2 regions of the Chitinophaga filiformis genome follow, and region 1 is predicted to be linked to the other one. Evidence: riboswitches for the same ligand, from Rfam matches in the RefSeq annotation. Region 1 holds a riboswitch; the other holds the start of a gene.

Region 1 (10,820 bases):
AAGAAGAATAATTTTTTCATGCTTTAGTTTGTTTTTAAAGATGCGCAAAGGTATAGTTATTTTTAAATATAGAACAACATCTATATCAAAATTTTACCTTTATTTCTTCCTGAAGAACAGTTTTAACGGTACCCCCTCGAAATCAAAGTTGCTACGGAGCTGATTTTCAAGGTAGTTCCTGTATGGTTGCTTCACATCATCCGGCAGATTACAGAAGAATGCAAATGCCGGTGTAAACGTCGGAAGTTGCGTTACATACTTGATTTTGATAGGAATACCCCTCACTACAGGCGGATGGAAACTCTCGATCGCCTTCAGCATCACCTCATTCAACCTGGACGTCTGCACTTTACGCTTACGGTTCTCATATACACGCAGCGCCTCTTCTATTGCCTTGAAAATACGCTGTTTCTCCGTTACTGAGGTGAATATCACCGGTACATCAGAGAATGGCGCCAGACGGCTTTTCAGGTCCTTTTCATAATCCCTTGCCGTATTGGTGCTTTTATCTTCGATCAGGTCCCATTTGTTCACCAGCACTACCAGGCCTTTCCCTTTACGGCCGGCCAGGCTGAAAATGCTCAGATCCTGCGCAGTGATGCCTTTGGTGGCATCGAGCAGCAGCAGGCAAACGTCTGCTTCATCCATCGCTTTGATAGCGCGGATAACAGAATAGAACTCCAGGTCTTCCTGTACTTTGTTCTTACGGCGCAAACCGGCAGTATCGATCAAAACAAAGTCCTTCTGGAACATCTTATAGTGGGTATGGATCGTATCGCGTGTAGTACCGGGAATGTCAGACACGATATTCCGCTCCTCTCCGATCAGGGCATTCAGCAGGGATGATTTACCCACATTCGGCTGACCGATGATCGCTATCTTCGGCAGTTCGGCTGCTTCCTGTGCTGCTTCCAGCGTGTCGTCGTCTTCAGGGATCATGCCGGTGATCTCATCCAGCAATTCACCACTGCCACTACCACTCATGGAAGACATGAAAAATACCTTTTCAAACCCGAGGCTGTAAAATTCCGTTGCTTCCAGCTGACGGGTATTATTATCCACTTTATTGACCACCAGTATCACCGGTTTGGAAGAACGACGCAATATATCCGCCATTTCAGCATCCAGATCAGTAATACCTGTAGCCACATCACACATGAACAACAGGAGGTTGGCCTCCTCCATTGCTATTTTTACCTGTTTGCGTATCTCACGCTCGAAAATATCTTCACTTCTGGATACAAAACCACCGGTATCAATCACGTTGAACGATTTCCCGTTCCAGTCCGCAACACCATATTGCCTGTCACGCGTAACACCGCTCACGTCATCGACGATGGCTTTACGCTGCTCCAGCAAACGGTTGAACAGGGTAGATTTACCCACATTTGGACGACCGACGATTGCTACTGTAAATCCTGCCATAACTAAATAAAATTAATAACCGTATTCCCTTAAATAAATATCATTATCCCGCCACTTGCTGCGCACTTTCACAAATAGTTCAAGGAACACTTTCTGACCCACAAATTTCTCGATATCCTGGCGGGCCAGCGTACCGATCTTTTTAATGGAAGACCCTTTGTCGCCCAGGATGATCGCTTTCTGCGTCTCACGCGTCACAATGATCTCTGCCGAGATCTTGATCAGGGTGTTCTTCTCCTGGTATTGCGTTACAATTACCGCAGTATGATAAGGAATCTCTTCGTCGAACAGGTGAAATATCTTTTCCCGGATGATCTCGGCTACAAAAAAACGTGTAGACTTATCGGTTAACGTATCTTCCGGATAGAAGGGGTCGCTTTCCGGGAGCAGGGCTACCACAGTCTGCAGCAATGCAGGAACACCTTTTCCCTGCAGGGCAGAGATCACTACCACCTTTTCGGCTTTCCCCCACTCCTCGCATTTTTTAACCAATGCGTCCAGCTCATCTTTCATCAGGAGGTCCGACTTGTTGATCACCAGGATACTGCGGGCTTTTAGCTTCAGCGATCCGAACAGCTCCAGGTTCTCTTCCAGGTTGTCTTTGGCGTCCATGAGCAACATGGCCACATCTGCATCCTCCAGCGCTGACTTAACAGCACCCATCATCTTTTCGTGCAGCCGGTAACGGGGATCGATAATACCAGGAGTGTCAGAGAATACGATCTGGTATTCCGGTGTGGTAACTATCCCCGTAATGCGGTGCCTGGTTGTCTGTACCTTCGGAGACACAATAGCGAGCTTTTCGCCCACCAGCGCGTTCATCAGGGTGCTCTTCCCTGCATTTGCCTTACCGAAGATATTTACAAAACCAGCTTTATGCATGCACAACGAATTTCCTTAACTTCCTGAAATAAAAAAAGCCGAATCACTTCGGCCTTTTTTTGCTTTGATTTTTTGTAGCGAGGAGAGGATTCGAACCCCTGACCTTCGGGTTATGAGCCCGACGAGCTACCTCTGCTCTACCTCGCAATGAGGGTGCAAAGATAGGATTAAAATCATTTCCGCCAAATCTTTTTTAGAAAAATCTGAAAAAGATAAAAAAAATCGTTCTGCATTCTTTTTCTTCGGTCACCTAAAGCGGCTTACTGTAAAGCGTTTCGTCGCTTTCCCGCCGCCAGGTCCGCTGCTGCGATAAAAAATGTTGCTCTGCCCGGTGATTAAACCGGACCAACACTTCAACACCTCCCGCAGCCAGGTCCGCTATGATAGAAACATTGCGGATACCTACTGAAGCAAGCCAGCCAGATTGTTGGACATTATTCGTCGTCTACCGTGAAACATTGCCACTACCTGACTGATTTAATCCAGCCAACACTGCAACACCAAACGCAGCATGGTGTCTGCGACCGCCGGTATGTGACCTAAAAAGGCAGATCGTCTGCCACATCCGCATCATCGCCTGCAGCTTCTTCCACTTCCTTCCCGCCAACGCCACGGCGACTGGAAAGTAACTGTAAAGTGGTTACCCGCAGGCGGATCGAGGATTGCTGTTCTCCCTGATTGTTCACATACACTTCTGCAGATGGATTGCCATCCACATAGATGCGCGTGCCCTTCGTCAGGTAAGGTCCTACCTTTTCATGCTCCCAATAGGAACAGTCGACCCAGATGGTCTTTTCCTGCAGTATGCCATCCCTGTTTGTGAAACGTTCTGTGTGTGCAACACGAAAGCTGAGTACGGTCTTGCCATTTACATGCCGCTGAACTGCATCATGTCCCAGATGCCCGATTAACTGTAGTCTGATCATTACAGATTCAATTTGGTTAACGATAAAAAAAGTTCAGGGAGGATTCAATTTGAGAGAGCGGTATAATGATTGAAAATTATACATTTTCTTTCATTGTGAAAAATATTTTCTCTTTTTAATCAAAGCAGCTATAACTTTGTCCCGGAAACAGGAGTGCGTACTGGCGCAAATTAGCATTCAAAACTCCCATGTTTCACCTCGGGGTGCCTTACTATCAGGCTGAGATCAGACCCGTTGAACCTGACCAGGTAATGCTGTTTAGGAAAGGTAAGCGAACAATCTCTTCCTTACCCGCATATTGAAAGAAAGCTACAGATTGTAAGCTATTAAACCGTCATAGTCCAATGAGACAATTTTTATTTCTTTTGCTGCTATGCAGCTTAAGTACTGTACACGCGCAAACGGTGCTGACAGGAACAGTGACCGACAAGAACAGCGGCAAACCGCTGCAGGGCGTGTCTGTAAGTATCCCTTCCGCCAACGCCGGTATTCATACCAATGCCAGCGGTCAATACCGATTTACCATCCCTGCTAAAGGCCAGTATACCTTACAGGCCACTTATCTCGGTTTTAAGACATTCACCACCAATATCACCGCCAACGGCAGCAACATTCAGACAGACATCTCCCTGGAAGAAACAGGACTGTTCGTGAAGCCTGTTGAGATCACCAGCCTGCGTGCAGGTGAGCATTCTCCCTTCACACAGTCGACGCTGACCGCTGAAGATATCAAAAGGCAGAACCTCGGACAGGACCTGCCATTGCTGCTCAACCAGCAGCCAGGTGTGGTAACAAATTCCGATGCCGGAACAGGTATCGGTTACACCGGCATCCGTGTAAGAGGCTCTGATATCACCCGTATCAATGTTACGGCAAACGGTATCCCTATCAATGACGCAGAATCACAGGGTACCTTCTTCGTGAACATGCCCGATTTCGCGTCTTCTGTCAGCAGCATCCAGCTGCAACGTGGTGTAGGCACTTCCACCAACGGCGCCGGTGCTTTTGGGGCTTCACTGAACCTCAGCACCAACGATTTCAGGGATAAAGCCTATGGTGAGATCAGCAACAGCTACGGTTCCTTCAATTCATGGAAACATACAGTGAAAGCAGGTTCTGGTCTGATCAACGATCACTTTACCATCGATGCGAGGCTGTCCAAGATCTCTTCGGATGGCTATATAGACCGCGCTTCTTCCGACCTGCGCTCCTTCTATACTTCCGCTGCCTATATCTCAAAAAACACCGCCATACGGCTCAACGTATTTTCCGGCAAAGAAAAGACCTACCAGGCATGGAACGGCGTACCGTTTGACTCACTGAAAACACACCGTACCTACAATTCCGCCGGACAACGTTCTGACGGTTCCTACTACGATAATGAAACTGATAATTACCAGCAGGATCATTACCAGTTATTCCTGAACCAATCTCTCAGCTCAAGGCTCGACTTCAACGTGGCAGCACACTATACGCGCGGCAGGGGTTACTATGAGCAATACAGGGAAGAAGAAGCATTTGCGGACTATGGTTTGCCTGATCCCGTGATCAATGGCGCGCCGGTAACCAAAACAGATCTTATCAGGCAGCTATGGCTGGATAATGATTTCTATGGTGGCATCTTCTCTGTCAACTATAAAGGCGATAAACTGAACTGGAGCCTCGGCGGCGGATGGAACAGATATGAGGGCAGTCACTATGGTAAGATCATCTGGGCACAGTATGCTGCAGGTATAGATAAGGATCATAAGTATTACGACAACGATGCCTTCAAACGCGATTTCAATGTCTACTGGAAAGGCGAATATAAACTCACAACAGACCTTCGCCTGTTTGCCGATCTGCAATACCGTACAGTGAAATACAATATCGATGGATTTGATGATAATCCACACCTGATACAACACAACGACTACAACTTCTTCAATCCGAAAGCAGGTATTTCCTATACGCTGGATAGTCACCAGGAAGTATACGCATCATTTGCTGTTGGCAATAAAGAACCGAACCGCGACGACTTTGAAGCAGATATCAACCACACGCCTAAACATGAGTCATTACGCGATGTAGAAGCCGGATACGCTTACCACAGTAATAACCTGGTATTACAGGGCAATGTCTATTACATGGACTATAAAAACCAGCTGGTGCAAACCGGTCAGCTGAATGATGTAGGCGCTTATACCCGCACTAATATTCCGAAAAGCTACCGCGCTGGCATAGAGCTGCAGGCAAGCACAAGACTGGGACATCTCTTCACACTCTCGGCCAATGCAGCCCTGAGCCGCAACAAAGTAAAAGACTTCCGCAATTTCCTGGATAACTGGAATACCGGCCTGCAGGATACCGTTGCTTACAACAACAGCAATATTGCCTTCTCTCCTGCTTTCGTGGGTGGCTACACGCTGACTGCAAAGCCGATAAGGAACCTGGAAATAAGCCTGCTGGGCAAGTATGTAAGCAGGCAGTACCTGGATAATACCGGCACAAAAGAACGTAGCCTGGACGGTTATTATACTAACGATCTGCGTATTAACTATGTCATCCCCCAGCCATTGTTCAAAGAACTGGGTATACAGTTCATGCTGAACAATATCTGGAACAAGAAGTACTCACCCAACGGATGGACCTACGCATATAAAGAGGATGGGGCCGAAAAATCGACTAACGGGTATTATCCGATGGCTGGTACCAATTTCTTCGCCGGCGTCAATATAGCCTTCTGACGTAGCCTTAAATATATTAAGGGCCGTCCGCCTCCCGGCGTGACGGCCCTTTTTGTTTTCCGCCGCCTGTATACCGTATGAAAATGAATTACGGTTATATATTAATAAATTACACTATATTGCATTGGAAATCACACCTATACCTCCAAGGGGACATTGCATGATACCTTATACCCGGTCACATGTGACCATCACTGTTCGTATACCTGGCAGCGCGTTTAAACAAAAACGGCCTGAAACAAGACTTTCATCGCATATCACCTTTCCGGCCGGTACAGGCCCTGTACATTATCAAATTCACACCCATTACACGCTTTAAACACTTAAAATGAAAAAAAGGCTCCTATTATTCCTGTACACTTTATTTGTTGTACTTAGTGCCAGTGCTCAGTCCCGGGTATTCAAACAGGTAGGCAGCGGTATTTCCACCTCGCTGCACAGCATTTTGCAGGATGGAAGTCTTGTAGGTTACCTGACCTTTACAGAACTTGAAAAAGCCAGCAAAGACTCTTTCAACTACGAGATCACTATCATGGACGAGAACCTGAACGATATCGGAAAGGTAAAATTCCGTCAGCAGAAACTCAACCTGCGCGATGTGGCCTTCGAGCAGGATATGCTTTGTCTGGCCTATATTAAAAGCGATGTATTAGGCACCACTGCAAGACACAAGATCTCTTATAAAATAGCCGCCAGGAAAGGCTATGTATCATTCTTCGCACAATTCATCAACCTGCAGGGCGAGATCACGAAGACCTTTGAAAAGAAAGCAGATGTTGATCTTTATGTTGCGCTGAAGGAATATGAAATGGGTATCCGTCCGTTGAAAGAGGATATCCAGCTGAAAAATATCAGTGGCGTAGGTTTTGCGGCCTTTTACGGCGACAAGACCAAAAAACCTTTGCTCACTTTCAATGCTGCCGGCGAAAAGATCAGTGAAAGACAGGTGAAGGAAGTAGCAGAGAGCTATTACTTGCATACTGCAGGTGATGATATCTACCTGCTGACACAAAAAGCACAGGAATATGGCAACGGTTATACCCTTTACGGATATAGTGGTACCGCCAACTCTCCCACACTGAAATTGCAGTTGAAAGATAAAAAACAGCGTATGCTGGATATCCTTGGTTTCGGGAATGACCCTGCAACCGGCAAACTGTTCATCTCGGGCATCGTCGGCGGCAGATCGGATAACACGATGAATGATGTATATGATATCTACAATGGAAAACTTCAGGGTATTTTCAAAATAGATATAAACGGCGCTCATAAAGAAGATGTGAAAACTGTTTATTCCTGCTGGGCCGACAGCACCCATGGCGATATCAACAACAAGGGTTACATCGCCAGCGCCCACGGGCATATCGTGCCACGTCCTTCTTTCAGGGACTTTGAAGGCAACACCTATTTCCTGGGAAGCCGCCTTACTGCAAAGAAGAACAAAGGAGCGATGATTGCCGGTATAGCCACAATGCCGCTGCTGATCCCCTATTACGTACTATTGGCAACCGGTTCTTTCGGGACCTATTCTTTTGATGATGTACTGGTAATGCAAATGGACAAAAATGGTAAGATCCATTATATTGACAGCATCGGTACTGAACTGTACAAACGAAAGAATGCAGCGCCAATATTCAAAGGGGCTGATAACTGTACTTTCTATTCCTTAACCAACCCCGATACCAAAACATCCTTCCTGATTGTTAAAGGCGAAAAAGACATTACTATCTACAATGTTCACGATAAAAAGATCGTGCGGAAAATAGCCAGGACCAATAATGAGGTGAAAACAAACATATATCCTGCAAAAGATGGCCACATCATTGTTTCAGAGTATGATGAAAAGGAGAAATCCACGAGGTTATCCATTGAGGCTATTTAGTAACTATGTTATAAAAGAAGAAGCCTGAAAGTATGATACTTTCAGGCTTCTTCTTTTATAACATATAGCTTAACGCAACAACTTTTCTATCGCTGCCGCTACCTTTCCGAAAGGAAAGCCTTTGATCACTTCATCCATCATCCTGCTCACTTCTGCATTGCCCGGGTTACCGATACTGCCTTCGTGTGTATGCTGTACGGTCTGCTCAGGTTCGAAATTGCCTTTCTCAATATCCAGCCCTACCTGCTTGTATGCTTCACGGAAAGGCACGCCTTCCAGTACAAGCCTGTTCACTACTTCTACACTGAACAGGTAACGATACTTTTCATCATCCAGTATATTTTCTTTGATGCGGATATTTTCCAGCATTAATCCCGCCATCCGTAAACAATCTTTCAGCACGCCGAATGCAGGGAACAGGTTTTCCTTCAGCAACTGCAGATCACGGTGGTAACCGCTGGGCAGGTTCGTGATCATCATCGTGATCTCATTCGGCAAAGCCTGGAGTTTGTTACCATGTGAGCGGATCAGTTCCCATACATCAGGATTCTTCTTATGCGGCATGATACTGGAACCTGTGGTCAGCTCGTCCGGGAAACTGATGAAGCCAAAGTTCTGGTTCATGAACAAACAGGCGTCCATTGCCATCTTGGCCACTGTAGAGGCAATACCTGCCAGTGCAAAAGCAACGATCTTTTCTGTTTTTCCACGTCCCATCTGGGCATACACCACATTGTAATTCAGATCATCAAAACCCAGCAGCTGCGTGGTCATGGTACGGTTCAGCGGGAATGAGGAACCATAACCGGCAGCAGAACCCAATGGATTCTTATTTACAACCTTATAAGCGCCCTGTAAAACGGTCAGGTCATCTACCAGGCTTTCTGCATAAGCGCCGAACCATAATCCGAAGGAAGATGGCATGGCGATCTGCAGGTGCGTATAGCCCGGCAACAGGTGATCTTTATACTGCACACTTTTCTGTTGCAGGAGGTCGAATAAGGTCTTTACCTCTCCTACCAGCACTTCCAGTTCATGACGGAGGAACAGCTTCAGGTCTACCAGTACCTGGTCGTTACGGGAACGGCCACTGTGGATCTTCTTGCCTACCTCTCCCAGCCTGCGGGTGAGCAACAATTCTACCTGTGAATGGATGTCTTCGACCCCATCTTCCAGTGTAAAATTGCCCTCCTGTATTTCTTTGTATATCTGCTTTAACTCTTTCTGCAGGATGGCCAGCTCATCTGCCGTTAACAGGCCGATGCTCTCCAGCATGGTCGTATGCGCCAGGGAGCCCAGCACATCAAATGGCGCCAGATAAGCGTCCATCTCACGGTCTTTACCGACTGTAAACCGGTCCACTTCTGCCAGCGCGGCTTTATCCTTTTGCCAGATTTTCATGTCTACAAGATTTCTTCCAGTAATTTAATGTAACTATCAATACCCTGACGGATCTCGTCCAGGTAAATGTACTCATCTGCGGTATGCGAACGGGCAGAATCGCCGGGGCCCATCTTGATAGAGGTTGCCGGTATCAGCGCCTGATCCGATGTAGTGGGCGAGCCATAGGTGGTCTTTCCATGGCGCAGGCCACCCTGTACAAACGGATGGTCCAGCGGGATACCCGATGGACGCATACGCAGGGAACGGGGCTTCACCTCGCACTGTACATTTGCACGGATAATATCCAGTACCTCTTCCAGTGTATATTGTTCCGTTACCCGCACATCCACCACGAAGGTGCAATCGGCCGGTACCACATTATGCGCTTTATTGGAGGTGTTGATCACCGTTACGCTCATCTTTACCGGTCCCAGTGTATCAGATACTTTCGGGAAACGGTAGGTCCTGAACCACTCAATGTCCGGCAACGCCTTATACAGGGCATTTTCTCCTTCATCGCGCGCCGCATGCCCTGCCTTGCCCTGCACGGCACAATCCAGCACCATCAGGCCTTTTTCTGCTGTGGCCAGTTGTGTTTGAGTCGGCTCTCCCACGATAGCAAAATCAATCGCCGGTAATTGCGAAAGGATACTTTCTATACCGTTTACACCACTGATCTCTTCTTCTGCCGTGGCAGTAAGAATGATATTGTAAGCCATATCGCTGCGATCATAAAAATGCAGAAAGGTAGCGATAAGACTGACCAGGCATCCGCCTGCGTCATTACTGCCAAGACCGAACAGTTTTCCGTCTTCTACATCGGGAGAAAAAGGGTCGCGGGTGTATTGCGGGTTAGGTTTTACAGTATCGTGGTGAGAATTAAAAACAATTACAGGCTTAGCGGGATCAAAATGTTTATTCTTTGCCCATATATTATTCAGATGCTGCTGATAAGGAATGTTCCGCTCCTTCAGGAAATCAGCGATCAGTTGCGCCGTCCCCTGTTCCTCCCTGCTCAGGGAAGGGATGGAGATCAGCCCTTTTAGTAATGTTACTGCATCATCATACAGCTGTTGGTTCCACATAGGTTTAGCGTATTAAAGTACCCGCTACTGTATCTGTGGTGTTGCTCTGTACGTCATCAGCATGACCGATCAGTACTTCCGCCACACCACTTTCTATAGCTGCGAAAGCATTTTCCAGTTTCGGCAGGATACCGTCCGTCAGCACGTTATCAGCCTTCAGTTCCTCATAGATCATACGGTCTATCAGGGTAATAACAGAATTATCATCGTCCGGGCTATGCAGCACCCCTTTCTTCTCAAAGCAATAGATCAGCCGCACTTCATAGAACTTCGACAAAGCTACTGCCAGGGAAGACGCAATCGTATCTGCATTTGTATTCAGCATCTGCCCCTTGCCATCGTGTGTCAGCGGTGCAAATACAGGTATCAGGTCAGCCTCCAGCAATGCTCTCAGGGAAGCGCCCTGCACATCTGCTGTGTTGATATCTCCTACAAATCCATAATCGATGTCCTTCACAGGACGTTTGGTAGCAGGAATGATATTGGCATCAGCGCCGGTCATGCCGATAGC
Region 2 (10,820 bases), 1.7 Mb from region 1:
TTATCAGGAAGGGCCGGCCACTGGTTTCCGGGAGAACCATCCGCAGGCTAACCCGGCATTCCCCGGAAAAGTAAACATTCGGGCTACTACGGGGTTATTTAATGTTACGGGAGCATTATTGCGCTTATATAGCTGGTGACCGTTTTCATTAAATGTCGGTTATAATAAAACATTCATATCCGGGGATGAATATCGGGGGCTTATGAATCAATTTCCTACATAACTGGTCTCAACATTCAGGGTTTTAGCCGACAAATTTTTGCTCTATATCTCAGAAAAATGACGCCGACAGTTTAGGGCATTGGTTTTGCCTTATATAGGTAAAATCAAACGCTATGAAAAAGTTAATGTTTCTTCTGTTAGCCGTAACAGGTTTTACGGCAACAAGCATGGCCCAGCAGATCAATGTAAGTATCAATATAGGAAGGCAACCGGTATGGGGACCTGTGGGTTATGATCATGTTGATTATTATTATCTCCCCGATATCGAAACATACTATTATGTACCAGACAGGGTATATGTTTACCGGTATGGTAATGATTGGCGCAGGTCTGCCACCCTGCCTGCGAGATACGCAGATTTCGACGTATACCACGCGCATAAAGTTGTGATCAATGGCGTAAACAGGCCTTATTTATACCATGACAAGTATCGTAAGGAATATTATGGTTACAGGAACAAACATGACCAGGTATCCATCCGTGACAGCAGGGAACAGAAATATTTCGTGAACAGGGACCATCCACAGCACGGGCAGTGGAAGAAAGACAACCGGGGTCACGGGAAACAGGGCAGAGGTCACAATAAACACTAATATACCCTTCTTTCCACAACACCACACCTATTCAATGAAGAAGGCCGCTCCGTTCGAGACGGGGCGGCCTTTCTTCTTTTCTTATAGCTTGCCAGTATAATCTGTTATTGCAGTTTCTCCAATGCTGATTTCAGCTGGGCGATCATAGCCGGGATCTCTTCTTTCTTACAGGTACCTACGCTGAGACGATACCATGGAGAGTTTTTGGAAGAGCCGAAAGCATAGAATGGCACCAGGCCCAATTTAGCCTCGTTCAGAATGTAAGAGGTAACAGCTGCCTGGTCCTGCAGTACGGTACCATCGGCGGTCTTTTTACCGGCCAGGTCGATTTTCAGGGTCAGGTAGATAGCCGCCTGCGGTGCAATAGCCTCTACAGGATGACCGGCTTTCTTCAGGCTGTCAAAACCTTCATAGATCTTCTGCAGGCGTTCTTCCACTTCTGCCTTGAATTTCTTCAGGTAAACGTTCACCTCGTCCTTGCGGCGCAGATAGCGGGCAGCCGCATGTTGTTCTGCCATCGGGCTCCAGGCGCCTACGTGAGAGAGGATGGATTTCATTTTACCGATTACATGAGCAGGTCCTAAAGCCCAGCCCACCCTTACACCGGTAGCCGCGAAAGCTTTACTCATACCGTCGATGAAAACGGTGTAGTCGCGCAGTTCAGGACGCAGGGTAACTGGTGTGTAATGGTGCGTCTGGCCAAAGGTCAGTACCCAGTACATCTGATCGAACAGGATGTATAAAGGTTTCTGATCAGCGCTGCGGCTCTTGTTCTCGGCAATTACCAGGTCGCAGATCTCTTCCAGCTGTTGCTTGCCGAAAGCGGTACCTGTTGGGTTCTGCGGAGAACACAACGCCAGGAGGGTGGCCCCCTTCAGCAGTGGTTTCAGTTCGGCAGCAGTTGGCATGAAGTCGTTCTCTGGCTTTGTTTCCAGCACTACGTGCTCTGCCTCCAGGAAGTGAGTATAATGATTATTGTTCCAGGATGGAGTAGCATATACTACCTTTTCTCCCCTGTCAACAATTGTTCTGAAAGTTGCATAGATGATTGGACGACCGCCGCAGGAGATCACGATTTCCTTGGCCGGATCGTAGGTCAGGTTCTCATGTTCAGCGATAAACTCGCTCACAGATTTCCTCAATTCGGGAATACCGTCAGCCGGTGGGTAATTGGTAAACCCTTCCTTGTAAGCCGTTATGATCTCTTCCTCAAATTCAGCCGGAATTGGGAATACCTTGGGGTCAAAATCCCCAATGGTAAAATTGTAGATCTTCTCGCCCTTGGCCTGCTTCTCCTTTATCTCACCGGCCAGTTTGATAATTTCAGACCCGATCAAGGTTTCGGCTAAATGAGACAGTTTCATAACCCAAAAGAATTTTAGTTTTAAAAATATTTTTTTGCGCCCGCAAAGCTAAAGGATATGAACATCATTTAAAAGAAACAGTAAATTTTTTCACCACATCATAATAAACATTCGTTTCATTAAATTAATTTCAATAAAAACACACATAATCATCACTTTGTCTAACATTGCATTTTACGGTAATATCTGTAAATAGCACGATACTTGACAATTCTTTCTATCTTTGTCCGCTTTCTTAAAAAGCCTTATTTTTAGTGCGGTTAACAAACCCGGAATACGGCCAACAATATCAGAAACCTTTACAGTGGCCGGTTTTGATAAAAAAGCAAAAAGTAAATAACAATATATCACATGAAGTTTATCGTTTCTTCCTCTACTTTGTTAAAACAATTGCAGCAGATCAGCGGGGTGATTAACTCTAATACGGTGTTGCCTATATTGGAAGATTTCCTTTTCCTGATCGACAAGAACGAGCTGACCGTTGTGGCCACAGACCTTGAGACTGTCATGAAGGTAAAGCTGGAGGTTGAAGCCAAAGAAAATGGCCGTATCTGCATCCCCGCCAAGATTCTGATGGATTCACTCAAGAATCTGCCCGATCAGCCGCTGACTTTTCATATAGATCTTAATTCTTATGCTGTAGAGATCACCTCCGACAATGGTAAGTATAAGGTAATGGGTGAAAATCCTGAGAATTTCCCCAAAGAACCTACAGCAGATGATACCACCTCTTTCACGGTGACATCTACGGCACTGGTAACAGCGATCAACAAGACATTGTTTGCCGTAAGCAACGATGACCTGCGTCCCGCTATGACAGGTGTGTTCTTCGAACTGACGCCTACCAGCCTCACTTTCGTAGCTACAGACGCTCACCGTCTTGTAAAGTATGTAAGGACCGGCGTTGAATGCCCTAAAGCAGAAACATTCATTGTGCCTAAAAAACCGCTGAATCTGCTCAAGTCTGCATTGCCTGACAATGACAGCGAAATAAAGATCGCCTACAGCCAAAACCATTTCTTTGTGACACACGATGGCGCCCAGATGATCTGCCGCCTCATTGACGCAAGGTTCCCCGACTATAAAGTGGTGATTCCAAAAGATAATCCTTACCGCCTTACACTGGCGAAAAGCGATTTCCAGAACGCCCTGAAACGTGTAAGCGTATTCGCCAACAAAAGCACCAACCAGGTGGCCCTGAACATCACCGGCAGCGAGCTCCAGCTTTCTGCACAGGACGTGGATTTCTCTTTTGAAGGTAATGAACGCATGAGCTGCCAGTATACCGGCGATGATATGCAAATTGCTTTCAATGCGAAGTTCCTCATAGAAATGCTGAACGCCGCCGAAGGCGATGAGATCACCATCGAACTGTCTACTCCGACTAAAGCTGGTATTCTGAAGCCTTCAGAAAAAGAGGAAAATGAAGACCTGCTGATGCTGGTAATGCCGCTTATGTTGAACAACTAGTCAGTTTTACAACAACTAATAACTTATGTTTATTTGTAAAGCAATCTCTCACAAGGAGATTGCTTTTTTCTTTATCCATGGCCACTTTCAAAAGAATTATTATTTAAAAAGTTCGTAAATTAATACCAGTAAAACAGGACAGTAAGCGATTGATTTGCCCCAGTTTGATGACCACTATTTCACGATGAACTGATCAGCGCATGATACGTCATGCTATAAATTTTAATTCCCGTATGGAAGAATTTTTCAATAATATTCCTTCCTGGTATCGTACCGCATTTCTCGTAGGCGGACTGGTACTGCTATGGATGATAGAAGGAGCAATACCCCGGCTCTCATTAAATGTGAACCGTTACAGGCATGCAGGCACCAACCTGTTCTTTACCCTGACAACGGCTATCGTTAACCTTGGCTTCGCATTTGTCATTGTCATTGCATCAGAATGGACCGCAAAGGCACAATTCGGCCTCTTATACATCGTTACACTACCCGTATGGCTCCATTGCCTGCTGGCTATTATGATGATGGACCTGATAGGCGCCTACCTGGTACATCTCATTCAGCATAAGATTGCCTGGATGTGGCATTTCCACAAGATTCACCACATCGATACGGCGGTCGATACGACTACCGCCCTGCGGCATCATCCGGTAGAATCCGTTTTCCGGGTGCTGGCCCTTCTCCTCGCCATCGTTTCTATGGGAGTGCCTATCTGGATGGTCATGTTATACCAGACCATTTCGGCCTTTATGTCCCAGTTTAACCATGCCAATATCCGCTTGCCTAAATGGCTGGACACAGCCCTTAGCTGGGTCATTGTGTCGCCGGATATGCATAAGGTGCACCATAGTCATTATCAGCCGGAAACGGACTCCAATTATGCAAATATCTTTTCGTTCTGGGATCGCCTGTTCGGCACATTTGTGGTGGTAAATGATGTAACGCGGCTACGCTACGGGCTGGATGAATACCGGGAATCCCAGTATCAGCAGATAGGGACACTGTTGAAAGTACCCTGGGAAGAACGAAAGCAATAGACAGGTTATGAACTTTTCATTTTCATTTTAATTCTACATATATGCAACAGCACACCACGTCCACCCCCACTAAGATTGCCTGCTTCGTTTCCATGTTTGCGGGCATATTTGCTGCAGTATTTTCTTTTGTGTCAAGGAATCATAATACTGCACTGGTATTTGGTATTGCAGCAATTGTAATAGGCGGACTTTCCGTAGTTAAAGCTCATAAGAACATTGATGACACACAGGTAGCTACAGCAGGTATCTTCATGGCGGTTGTAGCCTGCGCCGTAGCTTTGTGGAATATCTATCATTAGTTAGTTCATGACAAACTATAGTCTGCAATGCAGGCAGCAGGCAATATATCGCAATTGTCTGTTGCCTGCAGACTATGGATGCGAACTATCTCTTATTACTTTTGACCTTTTTGTATTCTTCGAGGTATCCCTCTGCAGCTTTGATGGGAAACAATACTAACGAAGTGTCCGTTAGTGACCTGATAAGCGTAGTATCTATGACGGCGGCAGAATCTTTTTGCTGCGAGCCTTCTGCATGGCTCCATAAAAACAGCGTATCATGCGACACACTCCACTTGTCATATACCATTGAGTATGTATTGACTGAAGTAATAGCGCCTTTTTTCTTCAGCAGAAACCCCTGTGTAGCCTTGTCAACTCCCGGCACAGGCTGCAGCCACTTGCCCAGCAACTGGTCTTCAGTATAAGATATCGTGTCCACCTTCACCAGCGTTACTGAATCAGTGATCGTTTCAGGGGTCACTGTATCTTTCACATCAATCAGGCTGCTGTCTTCCGGTATATCTGTTTTTGAAGACGGAGATGGCTGTTGACATGCTGCGGTAATAACAGTACAGATCACTGACAGGACCAGGCATTTTTTCATAGTTCCAAAGATAGTAATACTAGTTTAACAAATTTAACTACCTTTAAGCTCACTTTAGGGGTGTTTCCCGGTTGTAAAGACTTCCGGGAAGCTGAGATGAAACCCTCAGTACCTGACGCAGCTCATACTGCCGTAGGGAAAAGTAGCTGAACTCTCCTTCATCTTTCCATCCTTAAAGTTTATTGTTCACTTAATTCCTTGCAAACATGGAAGTGCTTGTAAACAATAAACTTTATGCGGTGCAGCCAGGAACAACTGTTGCTGCCCTCTTACAGTTTATTCAACTTTCTTCAGAAAAAGGCGTTGCTATCGCCGTCAACAGCCAGGTTATTCCGAAAACCTCCTGGCCTGAGCAAATCTTACAAACAGCAGATAAGGTCACCATCATTCGCGCTACACAGGGCGGATAAGGGCTCATTTACCAGCATGCTATAACATTGATACGCGCACAGCCGTGAGGCCGTGTTATGCCTCCGTGTGCCGTCTTCTCAATTCATAAATCCTAATTCATAATTCAATCGTCAGTTTATGCATTCAATTTCCCGTACGCCCTTCCCGGCATCCAGAAAGATCTATGTAGATGGCGTTGCCATGAGAGAGATCACGCTGACTCCTACACGCCTTCAGGGCAGTAAAGGAGCTGAAGTACCTAATTCCCCGGTGGTGGTTTATGACACCAGCGGCCCCTACACCGATCCCGATATGGACATCGATGTACGTAAAGGCCTGCCCAGGTTGCGTGAAAGCTGGATCAAAGATCGTAACGATGTTGAACAGCTGCCAGGCATTACTTCTGCCTACGGCAGGGAAAGAATGGCCGACAGTCGTCTGGACAGCCTGCGTTTTTCTTACCAGCATTCCCCTATGAAAGCAAAAGCCGGACATAATGTATCGCAGATGCATTATGCCAAAAAGGGCATTATTACCCGCGAGATGGAATACATTGCCACACGCGAGAATCAATGCGTGGATAAGCTATTCCAGGATAACGCCCTCTGGCAACAGCATAAAGGCCAGTCATTCGGCGCCAATACCCCTGTAAAATTCATTACCCCTGAATTTGTAAGGCAGGAGGTAGCTGCGGGACGTGCCATTATTCCCAATAATATCAATCATCCCGAGAGTGAGCCTATGATCATTGGCCGCAACTTCCTGGTGAAGATCAACGCCAATATCGGCAACTCCGCTGTCAGCTCCAGCATTGAGGAAGAGGTTGAAAAAGCTGTATGGGCCTGCCGCTGGGGGGCAGATACTATTATGGACCTCAGCACCGGTAAAAATATTCATGAAACCAGGGAATGGATCATCCGCAATTCCCCCGTTCCCATCGGTACCGTTCCCATCTACCAGGCCCTGGAAAAAGTGAATGGTAAAGCAGAAGAACTGAGCTGGGACATCTTCCGGGATACGCTGATAGAACAGGCGGAACAGGGCGTTGACTATTTCACCATTCATGCCGGCGTACTGCTGCGTTATGTACCATTGACGGCCAAACGCACCACCGGTATTGTATCCCGGGGAGGGTCCATTCTGGCTAAATGGTGCCTGGCGCATCATAAGGAAAACTTCCTGTATACACACTTTGAAGAGATCTGCGAGATCATGAAAGCTTATGATGTAGCTTTCTCACTCGGAGATGGCCTCCGTCCCGGAAGCATTGCAGACGCAAACGACGCTGCGCAGTTTGCAGAACTGGAAACACTGGGAGAGCTGACGCATATTGCGTGGAAACATGATATACAGACGATGATAGAAGGTCCGGGCCATGTACCCATGCACCTGATCAAGGCCAATATGGATAAACAGCTTGAACACTGCAAAGAGGCGCCTTTCTATACCCTCGGACCACTGACCACCGATATTGCTCCGGGTTATGATCATATCACATCTGCCATCGGCGCTGCCATGATCGGCTGGTTTGGTACGGCTATGCTATGTTATGTTACACCGAAAGAGCACCTGGGATTGCCCGATAAAGAAGATGTAAGACAAGGGGTGATCACTTATAAGATAGCAGCGCATGCTGCAGACCTGGCGAAAGGTCATCCCGGGGCGCAACACCGTGATAATGCCCTGAGTAAGGCCCGTTTTGAGTTCCGTTGGGAAGATCAGTTCAACCTTTCCCTCGATCCGGAGACTGCTCGTTCTTATCATGATGAAACGCTGCCGGCAGAAGGCGCCAAGATCGCTCACTTCTGTTCCATGTGCGGGCCTCATTTTTGCTCAATGAAGATCACACAGGAAGTGCGGGACTATGCCGCTACCCAACAGATAGATGAAACACTAGCCCTGGAAACCGGTATGGCAGAACAGGCACACGCATTTAAGGAACAGGGAGGAGAAGTTTACTTCTGATACTCATCTCATGATACAGATCATCACACACAGTACATTTCTGCCGGAAGAAACCAGCTACTGGCAACAACTGATCGCTGAAGGCGCAGACAGTATTCTTGTACGTAAACCGGGATGGCCGGAAACGGACTATGAGCAACTGTTACAGGATGCTGATCCTTCCTGTTACCCTAAGCTGATGATAGCCGGGCATCCTGCGCTTTGTGAAAAATATGGTCTGCAGGGCGTACACTTCAGTGAAGCCGGCAGAGGCCTCGTAAGCGGCGACCAGATCATCGGCTACAGGGAGAACGGATGGCGGCTCAGTACCAGCATACATGCGGCTGAGACATTGCAAATAGCCAGCGACAACTGGGACCAGCTCTTACTCGCGCCCGTGTTTCACAGCATCTCCAAACCAGGGTATGCCGGTACATTTGAAGAAAGCTTCCGTCTTTCGAAAGACGGTTATAACGGGCAGGTACTGGCCCTGGGAGGGATCGATCATACCACAGCAGCAAAGGCCCGCAACATGCAGTTTGACGGGATTGCCCTACTGGGCGCCATCTGGCAGGAACCCGCTGCAGCTATCAGCAATTTCCGCCGCATCAGGGATATATGGAGAACGGACGCCCTTATGTCATGAGCCTGGCCGGCCTGGACCCTTCGGCGGGAGCCGGTCTGCTGGCAGATATAAAAACGTTTGAAGCACTTGGCGTCTATGGTCTCGGCGTTTGTACTGCCCTTACCGTACAGACAGATACACGCTTTGTTTCTGTAGAATGGTTGCCTGCAAGCCAGATCATTGCCCAGGCAAGGCCCTTGCTGGAAACATTTCCGGTGCAGTACTGCAAGATCGGGATCGTGCAGGACGCAACATCCATGCTGGAGGTGATCCAATCTTTCAGGGGCATACAACCGGATATACGCTTCATACTGGACCCGGTGCTGAAAGCGAGTGCCGGCTACACGTTTCATGATGCCACACAACTGGCCGTATGGAAACAGGTATTGCAACAGCTCTACCTGCTCACGCCCAATTACCAGGAAGCACTATTGCTGAGCGGAGAGGAGGATGGCCATGCTGCTGCAAGTACGCTGGCCACCTGCTGCGCCGTGCTGCTAAAGGGTGGGCACCGTCAGGAAAGGCCGGGTGTAGACAGTCTCTATATCGGAAAGACCGATATCATTGACATTCCTGCAGGTACTGACGCCGTCTTTCCAAAACATGGTTCCGGTTGTGTGCTCAGCGCTGCCATCACTGCTCAGCTGGCAACAGGCAGTTCATTGCCTGTCGCCTGTATCAGGGCTAAACTTTATACAGAGAAGTTCCTGGCCAGTCATTCATCACTTTTAGGTTATCACATCACATGATCAGCTCATTGCATTATATATCACAACAAACCGCAACCGCCTCCCACCTGGACAATATCCTGGCTGCCTGCGAGGCTGGTTGCAGATGGATACAGCTTCGTATCAAGAACGAACCTGAAGACAAGATCCTCGCCAGCGCACTGTCAGCAAAGGCCATCTGTTCACGGTACAATGCTACCCTGATCATCAACGACTATCCGCATATTGCCAGGATAGTGGGCGCCCATGGCGTTCATGTCGGCAAGCAGGATATGACAGTGAGCGGCGCACGGGCTGCTACCGGCGATGAGTTCATCATCGGTGGCACCGCCAATACCCTGGAGGATATTCTCATGCATGTAAAAGACGGCGCCAATTATGTAGGTCTCGGACCTTACCGCTTTACCACTACCAAAGAGAAGCTCAGCCCCATTCTTGGCCTGGAAGGCATTGCCGGCATCATGGAGACGCTCAGGAATATGGGTATTCATATTCCGGTTATCGCCATTGGCGGCATACAGGCTGAAGATGTACCGGCACTGATGCAGACGGGTATTCATGGTATTGCTGTAAGCGGTCTGATTACGCACGCAGAAAACAAATTTCAAACTGTATCATCTCTTACACTATGACACCACTCGTAATAGCCGGGCATTCCTTTTCATCCCGCCTGTTTACCGGCACAGGCAAGTTTGCCTCACTGTCCGTCATGGAAGAAGCCCTGCTGGCTTCAGGTTCAGAACTGGTAACGGTGGCCCTGAAAAGGGTGGACGTTCACAACGAATCGGACGATATGCTGCAGCATGTACATCATCCGCAGCTAAAATTGCTTCCTAACACCTCCGGTGTAAGAACCGCCAGAGAAGCCATCTATGCGGCGCAACTGGCCAGGGAAGCACTTGAAACGAACTGGCTCAAACTGGAAATACATCCTGATCCGCGCTACCTGCTGCCAGATCCGGTAGAGACATTGAAAGCGGCAGAAGAACTGGTAAAACTCGGTTTCATTGTATTGCCTTACGTACATGCAGACCCCGTATTGTGTAAGCGCCTGGAGGAAGCAGGTACCGCAGCGGTGATGCCACTCGGCGCGCCGATAGGCAGTAATAAGGGACTGCGGACCATAGATTTCCTGGAAATCATCATCGAGCAGAGTAATGTGCCTGTAGTGGTGGACGCAGGTATTGGCAGTCCTTCGGATGCGGCGAAAGCCATGGAAATAGGGGCAGACGCCGTATTGGTGAATACGGCCATCGCCGTTGCCAAAGACCCGGTAATGATGGCGCAGGCATTCAAACAGGCCGTAATAGCCGGCAGACAGGCATATGAAGCAGGCCTGCCTTCCGTACAGCGGCAGGCAGTGGCATCCAGTCCGCTGATAGGCTTTCTTGATGAAGTTTAAACAAGCACACCATGTCAGGTTTTAAGAACATTTTCGATCAATATAACTGGGATGAGGTCAAGGCAGACATTTATGCCAAGACCCCGCGCGATGTAGAAGCTGCGCTCAACCGCAGCAGGCGCAGCCTGGAAGATTTCAAGGCACTCATCTCACCCGCGGC

The links. A riboswitch is a leader RNA that binds a small molecule or an ion and turns the genes downstream of it on or off. The one in region 1 is predicted to bind thiamine pyrophosphate.
Region 2: another riboswitch for thiamine pyrophosphate. It lies ahead of thiS (sulfur carrier protein ThiS); the one in region 1 lies ahead of MYF79_RS28650 (TonB-dependent receptor).

What each region holds. Positions count from the first base shown of each region.
Region 1 is NZ_CP095855.1:7,327,983-7,338,802, forward strand. Features, by position in the region: gene MYF79_RS28625 (hypothetical protein) at 1-20, opposite strand, end outside; gene der (ribosome biogenesis GTPase Der) at 100-1,425, opposite strand; gene era (GTPase Era) at 1,438-2,307, opposite strand; tRNA gene MYF79_RS28640 (tRNA-Met) at 2,383-2,454, opposite strand; gene MYF79_RS28645 (single-stranded DNA-binding protein) at 2,847-3,233, opposite strand; TPP riboswitch at 3,423-3,515, shown strand; gene MYF79_RS28650 (TonB-dependent receptor) at 3,578-5,959, shown strand; gene MYF79_RS28655 (DUF6770 family protein) at 6,288-7,841, shown strand; gene argH (argininosuccinate lyase) at 7,911-9,242, opposite strand; gene MYF79_RS28665 (M20 family metallo-hydrolase) at 9,245-10,309, opposite strand; gene argB (acetylglutamate kinase) at 10,314-10,820, opposite strand, start outside.
Region 2 is NZ_CP095855.1:760,117-770,936, forward strand. Features, by position in the region: gene MYF79_RS03130 (hypothetical protein) at 336-815, shown strand; gene MYF79_RS03135 (pyridoxal phosphate-dependent aminotransferase) at 920-2,179, opposite strand; gene dnaN (DNA polymerase III subunit beta) at 2,531-3,649, shown strand; gene MYF79_RS03145 (sterol desaturase family protein) at 3,883-4,686, shown strand; gene MYF79_RS03150 (hypothetical protein) at 4,728-4,985, shown strand; gene MYF79_RS03155 (lipocalin family protein) at 5,071-5,571, opposite strand; TPP riboswitch at 5,618-5,727, shown strand; gene thiS (sulfur carrier protein ThiS) at 5,778-5,981, shown strand; gene thiC (phosphomethylpyrimidine synthase ThiC) at 6,100-7,926, shown strand; gene MYF79_RS03170 (thiamine phosphate synthase) at 7,937-8,551, shown strand; gene MYF79_RS03175 (hydroxymethylpyrimidine/phosphomethylpyrimidine kinase) at 8,524-9,279, shown strand; gene MYF79_RS03180 (thiamine phosphate synthase) at 9,276-9,890, shown strand; gene MYF79_RS03185 (thiazole synthase) at 9,887-10,660, shown strand; gene thiH (2-iminoacetate synthase ThiH) at 10,672-10,820, shown strand, end outside.